Phreatobacter oligotrophus: one gene and its partner. The protein of the gene in region 1 binds, or shares a complex with, the protein of each later gene. Links are inferred from orthologs where the notes say so. Each region holds a gene or a part of one and is shown on either strand. Other genes may lie near its edges.

The links.
Region 2: the proteins of C8P69_RS08275 (region 1) and ccmB are in contact, whole or in part, in a solved structure (PDB 8CE8), measured with the Escherichia coli proteins. The link is inferred for Phreatobacter oligotrophus from one-to-one orthologs.

The regions. Positions count from the first base shown.
Region 1 is NZ_PZZL01000003.1:228,850-232,083, reverse strand. Bases 204-3,125 are described here. They hold C8P69_RS08275 (heme ABC transporter permease), read left to right. Parts: upstream 204-1,243; coding sequence 1,244-2,008; downstream 2,009-3,125. Other genes in these bases: C8P69_RS08265 (DsbE family thiol:disulfide interchange protein), read left to right, coding at 2,196-2,768; ccmD (heme exporter protein CcmD), read left to right, coding at 2,023-2,199; C8P69_RS08280 (outer membrane protein), read left to right, coding at 460-1,128. Outside these bases: C8P69_RS08260 (enoyl-CoA hydratase), read left to right, coding at 3,198-3,234. UniProt on the Escherichia coli protein: Required for the export of heme to the periplasm for the biogenesis of c-type cytochromes.
Region 2 is NZ_PZZL01000009.1:62,033-65,215, reverse strand. Bases 106-2,976 are described here. They hold ccmB (heme exporter protein CcmB), read left to right. Parts: upstream 106-1,140; coding sequence 1,141-1,812; downstream 1,813-2,976. Other genes in these bases: C8P69_RS18275 (J domain-containing protein), read left to right, coding at 2,610-2,976; C8P69_RS18280 (glutathione S-transferase family protein), read right to left, coding at 1,844-2,452; ccmA (heme ABC exporter ATP-binding protein CcmA), read left to right, coding at 521-1,144; acnA (aconitate hydratase AcnA), read right to left, coding at 106-339. In the rest of the region: more of acnA, read right to left, coding at 1-105; more of C8P69_RS18275, read left to right, coding at 2,977-3,183. UniProt on the Escherichia coli protein: Required for the export of heme to the periplasm for the biogenesis of c-type cytochromes.

The DNA of each region.
Region 1 (3,234 bases):
GAGAGCCTTACCTGGCAGGTAACCCCAAGGCTCCGTGACACTGCACGCCGGCCTGTCAGGTGGTCGTGACGCACTACGCCGGCACCTCCGGGCCGGTTCACCTGGGATGCCCGATCGTTGACCGAGCGCAGCCACGATTGTGCCACAGTTCGACAGTCAAACGAAAGCAAATACTGGGCTTATTAAAAGTATAAATCTCTTATTTGGGTCAAAGTAACACTTAATTTCCAAATATGACTTTGAAATCGTGCCTCATTTCAGCCAACAACCGATGGAAATGAGCATGGGCAGGCGTCGATCGACGCTTGCGAGGTCTGTCTGCGGTAACGCTCCATTAAGGACGCGGTCAAGGAACAGGCGAAAATTCGAACGAATGCGGTTATGGATCATTCACCGCATCACGACGGGGACCGCGGCCGCTTCCTTTTCCGGCCGCCGTCCGTGGGACAGGAGTTGATTATGAAGAAGATCGTCTGGGCCGCGGCCGCTGCCGCCATGCTCGCCACCCCGGCCTACTCGGCCGACCTCGTGCGCCGCCAGCCGGTCGCCGACACCGTGTTCGTCCCGGCCGCCCCGGCTGGCGTCTGGACCGGCTTCTACCTCGGTGCCCATCTCGGTGCCGGGTTCTCCTCGAACTTCCGCAACAATGCCGGCTACGCGCTCGGCAGCGCCTCGGGCTTCTTCGGCGGCCTGCAGGGCGGCTATGACTACCAGATCAACCGCGTCGTCCTCGGCCTCGCCGGCGACATCTCCTACGGCAGCATCTCCCGCCGCTTCGTTTCGGCCGCGCCCTTCGACGTGCGCGCCACCGAGAACTGGCAGGGCTCGATCCGCGGCCGCCTCGGCTACGCCGTCCAGGACAACCTGCTGATCTACGCCACCGGTGGTCTCGCCCTCGGCACGGTCAACGCCCGCGAGCTGGCCCCTGGCCTCGTGAGCCAGTCGCGCACCCTCACCGGCTGGACCCTCGGCGCCGGCGGCGAGTACAAGTTCACCCCGAACTGGTCGGCGCTGCTCGAGTACCGCTACACCGATCTCGGCCGTGCCACCTACGTCAACCTGACCGGCGCCCCGCGCATCGGCCTGTCGAGCCACACGATCCGCACCGGCATCAACTACCGCTTCTGATCGCGCACAACCGCGTGATGCCAGACGGCCCGGGCTCGTCCCGGGCCGTTTTGCGTCGGTCCCCCGGTTGATCGGCCGCATTGCCTTGGCCCATGCCCCGCACTATCAGAAGGGCATGGGGCTTCTCGACCTCGCCAATCCCTCGCGCTTCCTCGCGCTCGTCGCCCGTGTGCAGCCGTGGCTCATCGCCGCGACCGTTGCCGTGTTCGCCGTGGCCGCCTGGCAGGTCTTCTTCGTCTCGCCCGACGACTACCAGCAGGGCGACACGGTCCGGATCATGTACATCCACGTGCCGGCCGCCTGGTTGTCGCTGTTCTGCTACGCGGTGATGGCTGCGGCCTCCCTCGGCACCCTGGTCTGGCGCCATCCGCTCGCCGATGTCTCCGCCAAGGCCGCGGCCCCCATCGGCGCCGCCTTCACCTTCATCTGCCTCGCCACCGGCTCGCTCTGGGGCCGGCCGATGTGGGGCACCTGGTGGATATGGGACGCAAGGCTGACCTCCGAGCTCGTCCTGCTCATTATGTATCTCGGCCTGATGGCGCTCTGGCGCTCGATCGACGATCCGGGCCGGGCCGGGCGCGCCGCGGCCGTGCTCACCCTCGTCGGCACGGTCAACCTGCCGATCATCAAGTTCTCGGTCGACTGGTGGAACACGCTGCACCAGCCGGCCTCCGTCTTCCGACTCGGCGGGCCTACCATTCACCCCTCGCTGCTGACGCCGCTGATGGTGTCGGCGCTGGCCTTCACCCTGCTCTTCCTCGTCCTGCACCTCGCCGCCATGCGCAACGAGATCCTGCGCCGCCGCGTGCGTGCCATGCAGCTCATCGAGGCGCAGCGCGAGACCCTGCCGGCCGGCGCCCAGCCGGTGCCGGGGGAGTAAGCGCCATGGGCACGATGTTCGGGGTGCAGCATGCCGGCTTCATCATCGCCTCCTATGCGGTGACCATCGCGACGATCGGCGCCCTCATCGCCTGGATCGCCATCGACCACCGCCGCCAGAAGGCGGCGCTGGCGGCGCTCGAGGCGCGCGGCGTCACGCGCCGCTCGGCCCGCGGCGGAGAGGCGTCATGAGCGAGATCACGGGCGAGGCGGCGGCGCCGCGCCGCCGGTCCTTCCTGGCCTTCCTGCCGCTCGTCATCTTCGCCGGACTGGTCGTGGTCTTCCTGATCGGCCTGCGCGGCGATCCGCAAAAGCTGCCCTCGGCGCTCATCGGCAAGCCGGCGCCGCAGGTGGCGCTGCCGCCCGTCGAGGGCGTCGACCGCCCGGGTCTCACCACGGCGGCGCTGCAGGGGCAGGTGACGCTGGTCAATGTCTTCGCCTCCTGGTGCATTCCCTGCCACGAGGAACATCCCTTCCTCATGGAACTGGCGAAGGACAGCCGCTTCCGCCTCGCCGGCATCAACCAGAAGGACCAGCCGGACAATGCCCGGCGGTTCCTCGGCCGCAACGGCAATCCCTATGCGCTGGTCGGGGCCGACATGTCGGGCCGCGCCTCCATCGAATGGGGCGTCTATGGCGTGCCGGAGACCTTCGTCGTCGGGCGCGACGGGGTGATCCTTTTCAAGCATGTCGGGCCGATCACGGCGGAGTCCTTGCGCGACCGGCTGCGGCCCGAGATCGAGAAGGCGCTGGCGCGGTAAGCGCCGCGGCCGTTGATCGCCGCGTCCCGCCGGGCGTCGCACCCGAACCTCCGACCGTCATGCCCGGCCTTGCGGCGGGCATCCACGAATTGCTTTGAGATGGCGGTGTTCAAGTCATGGATGGCCGGGACAAGCCCGGCCATGACGGTGAGGGCGTGTTTTGGCTGCCAAACGGTGCGATCGAGGCCCCTCACCCTTCCCTCTCCCCGCTCGCGGGGAGAGGGGGACCATGACGTTCCGCCTTCGCTGACATCCGGAGTGCCAGGCACAGCGGTATGCGATCCCATGCGACGCCGGTGCCCCCTCTCCCCGCGAGCGGGGAGAGGGAAGGGTGAGGGGCCATATTCCCCCTCCGCCGAATGGCGGGATGCGGCGGTCGCGTCCAAGGTCCCACACTGGCGGTCCATCGCCCGATCGCTGGACCGCGCCATGACCGACACGACCGCCGAACCCGTGCTCCTCACCG
Region 2 (3,183 bases), on another replicon or contig:
GCCGCCGAGGGCCTTCATGGCATCGCGCATGGCGGCAAGGTCCACGACCGCCGGCACGCCGGTGAAGTCCTGCATCAGCACGCGGGCCGGGCGGAAGGCGATCTCCTTGCCGGCCTTGCCCTTGTCCTTGATCCAGGCGGCGACCGCCTCGATGTCGGCCTTGGTGACGGAGCGGCCGTCCTCGGCGCGCAGCAGGTTCTCGAGCAGCACCTTCATGGAGAAGGGCAGGGCCGAAATGCCGGCAAGGCCGTTCTTCTCGGCCTCCTTCAGGCTGAAATAGACGTAGGACTTGGTGCCGACCTTGAGCGTCTTGCGGGCCTTGAAGCTGTCGAGCGACATGAAGCGGTGATCCCCTCGATGTGAGGCCGTCGACGCGCCCGGACAGGGAATGTCGGACGAAGCGGAAGACGCGGCGGCCGTTCGGCCGCGTTATAGAGGGATTCCAATCAGCCCGCCATATGGTTAGAAGCGCATATCGCCTCTCGCGGGTCACCCTTTCGTCGCGTAGGAATGCGGCATGTTGCGCCTCATCGCCGATGCCCTGACCTGCCAGCGCGGCGGCCGCGTCGTCTTCTCCCATCTCAGCTTCACCGTGACCTCGGGAGAGGCCGTCCAGGTCACCGGCCCGAACGGCGCCGGCAAGTCGAGCCTCCTGCGCCTGATCGCCGGATTGGTGCGCGCCGAATCGGGCCGGCTGGTTCTCGAGGGCGGCGACCCCGAGGCCTCATTGGGGGAGCAGTGCCACTATTGCGGCCACCAGGACGCCTTCAAGGGTTCGCTGACGGTCGCCGAGAACCTGGCATTCTGGACCGATTTCCTCGGCGGCGGCGGCATTGCGGCACCCGCCGCGATGGAGCGGCTCGGCATCGCTCATCTCGCCGATCTGCCGGCTGGCTATCTCTCGGCAGGACAGCGTCGGCGTCTCGCCCTCGCCCGTCTGCTGACCGTCAGCCGGCCGGTCTGGCTTCTCGACGAGCCTACAGCGGCGCTCGATGTCACGAGTCAGGCGGTCCTCGCCAGCGTCATGGCCGAGCATGTCGCCACCGGCGGCATCATCCTCGCCGCCACGCACGGACCGCTCGGCCTGCCCGTGCGCGACCTGTCACTCGGCCGCGCCGCTCCCGCCGCACCGGTCGCCGCATGAGATCGCCCCTCGCCGCCGTTTTTCGCCGCGACCTCATGCTCGCCACCCGAATCGGCGGCGGCGCCATGGTGGGCGTCGTCTTCTTCCTGGCGGTGGTGACCATCGTGCCCTTCGGCGTCGGGCCGGACATGAACCTGCTCGCCCGCATCGGTCCGGCCATCCTGTGGATCGGCGCGCTGCTGGCGACGCTGCTCGGCCTCGACAGGATCTTCCAGGCCGATGCCGATGACGGCTCGCTCGACATCATGATGATGGGCCAGACGCCTCTGCCCCTCGTCATCGCTGCCAAGGCCGCGGCCCACTGGCTCGCCACCGGCCTGCCGCTGGTGGCGGCGGCGCCGCTGCTCGGCCTCTTCCTCAACGTGCCGCTGGAGGCGATGGGCGCCGTGGCGCTGACGCTGGCTGCCGGCACGCCGGCGCTCAGCCTCATCGGTGCGGTCGGCGCTGCGCTGGCGGTAAGCCTCAGGCGCGGCGGCCTGCTCATGGCCATCCTCGTCCTGCCGCTCACCATCCCCGTGCTGATCTTCGGAGTCGCGGCAACGACCTCGGTGATCGTCGGGCCGCTGCCCTTCGGACAGCCCTTCGCCATCCTCGTTGCGCTGTCGCTCATGAGCCTCGTGCTCGGGCCGGTCGCCGCCGCGGCTGCCCTGCGCTTCGGGCTCGAGTGAGGCCGGACGGGTCCGGCCCCTCGCCTGAGCCTCAGCTCTTCGGCGCCGTCTGCTCCCAGGCCGCCGGCATCTGCGCGACAAAACGGTCCAGCCAGGCGACGAGGCTGGGATGGGTCTTGCGCCAGGCGCCCTCGAACCGGATGTCCTGATAGCCGAGCGCGCAGGCCAGCGTGATGGTGCCGACAGTGACGGCGAGCGCCGGGGGAGCGGCTTCCAGCGCCGCCATGGCGCGCTCGACCTTGCCACGCTGGTGGGCGACCCACTTCTCCGAGCGCGCAGCCTCCTCGTGGAACATCGCCTCGTAGCGGGTGAGAATGAGCGCATCCATGATGCCGTCGGCCAGCGACTGCAGGGTCAGCGCGGCGATGCGCGCCTTCGGCTCGGCGGGGAGGATGCGGCCGCCGCCGGCGAGGAGGTCGAGGGCCTCGAGGATGACGCGGCTGTCATAGACGACCGTGCCGTCCTCCTGCACGAGGGCGGGGATCTTGCCGAGCGGGTTGGCGCGGCGGATCGGATCCTCCGGGTTCATCGTGTCGGTGCCGACGACCGTGACGCGGTCCATGAGCCCGAGATGCAGGAGCGCCAGCTTCACCTTGCGGCCGAAGGGCGAGAAGGGCGAGGAGTGCAGCGTCAGGGCCATGGCGGCGTTTCCCGGTACCAGTCTTGTTGAGGCGCGGACCCTGCACAGGCCGTCGCATGGCGGTCAAGAGGCGGTGACGGAGGGGCCCGGCGCGCCTGCTCGCCTTGCCGCGACGCACCCTGGACCCCATAATCGGCGCTTCGCTTCGCATGGCTCCATGAAGACCGACTCACCCTATTTCGATCGCATCCGGGTCAAGCCCGAGGACGACCGGCGCGCCCGTGCGCGGCCCGGAACGCGGGTCTGCGCCCATCCGAACTGCGACCTCGAGGCGACCCATCGCGCACCGCTCGGCCGCGACCGCGAGGGCGAGTTCATCTGGTTCTGTCTGGACCACGTGAAGGAATATAACGCCAGCTACAACTACTTCGCCGGCATGAACGACGCCGCGGTCGCCGCCTATCAGAAGGATGCGCTGACCGGCCACCGGCCGACCTGGAGCATGGGCGTCAATTCCTGGACGAAGGAGGGTCGCAGGCCCGAGCCGCGTGCCTCGGCCGGCACCGGGGCGGGATTCGACCCCCGCAAGGGCGCCGACCCCTTCGGCCTGTTCGAGGATGCGGAATGGCGCCAGCCGGGCGCGCGGGCTCCCGAGCCCGAGGGGCGGATGATCCGCAATGCCGAGCGCAAGGCGCTGAGCACCCTCAATCTCGACATTCACGCCACTGCGGCCGAGATCAAGGCGCGGTTCAAGGAACTGGCGAAGCGACTCCACCCCGATTCCAACGGGG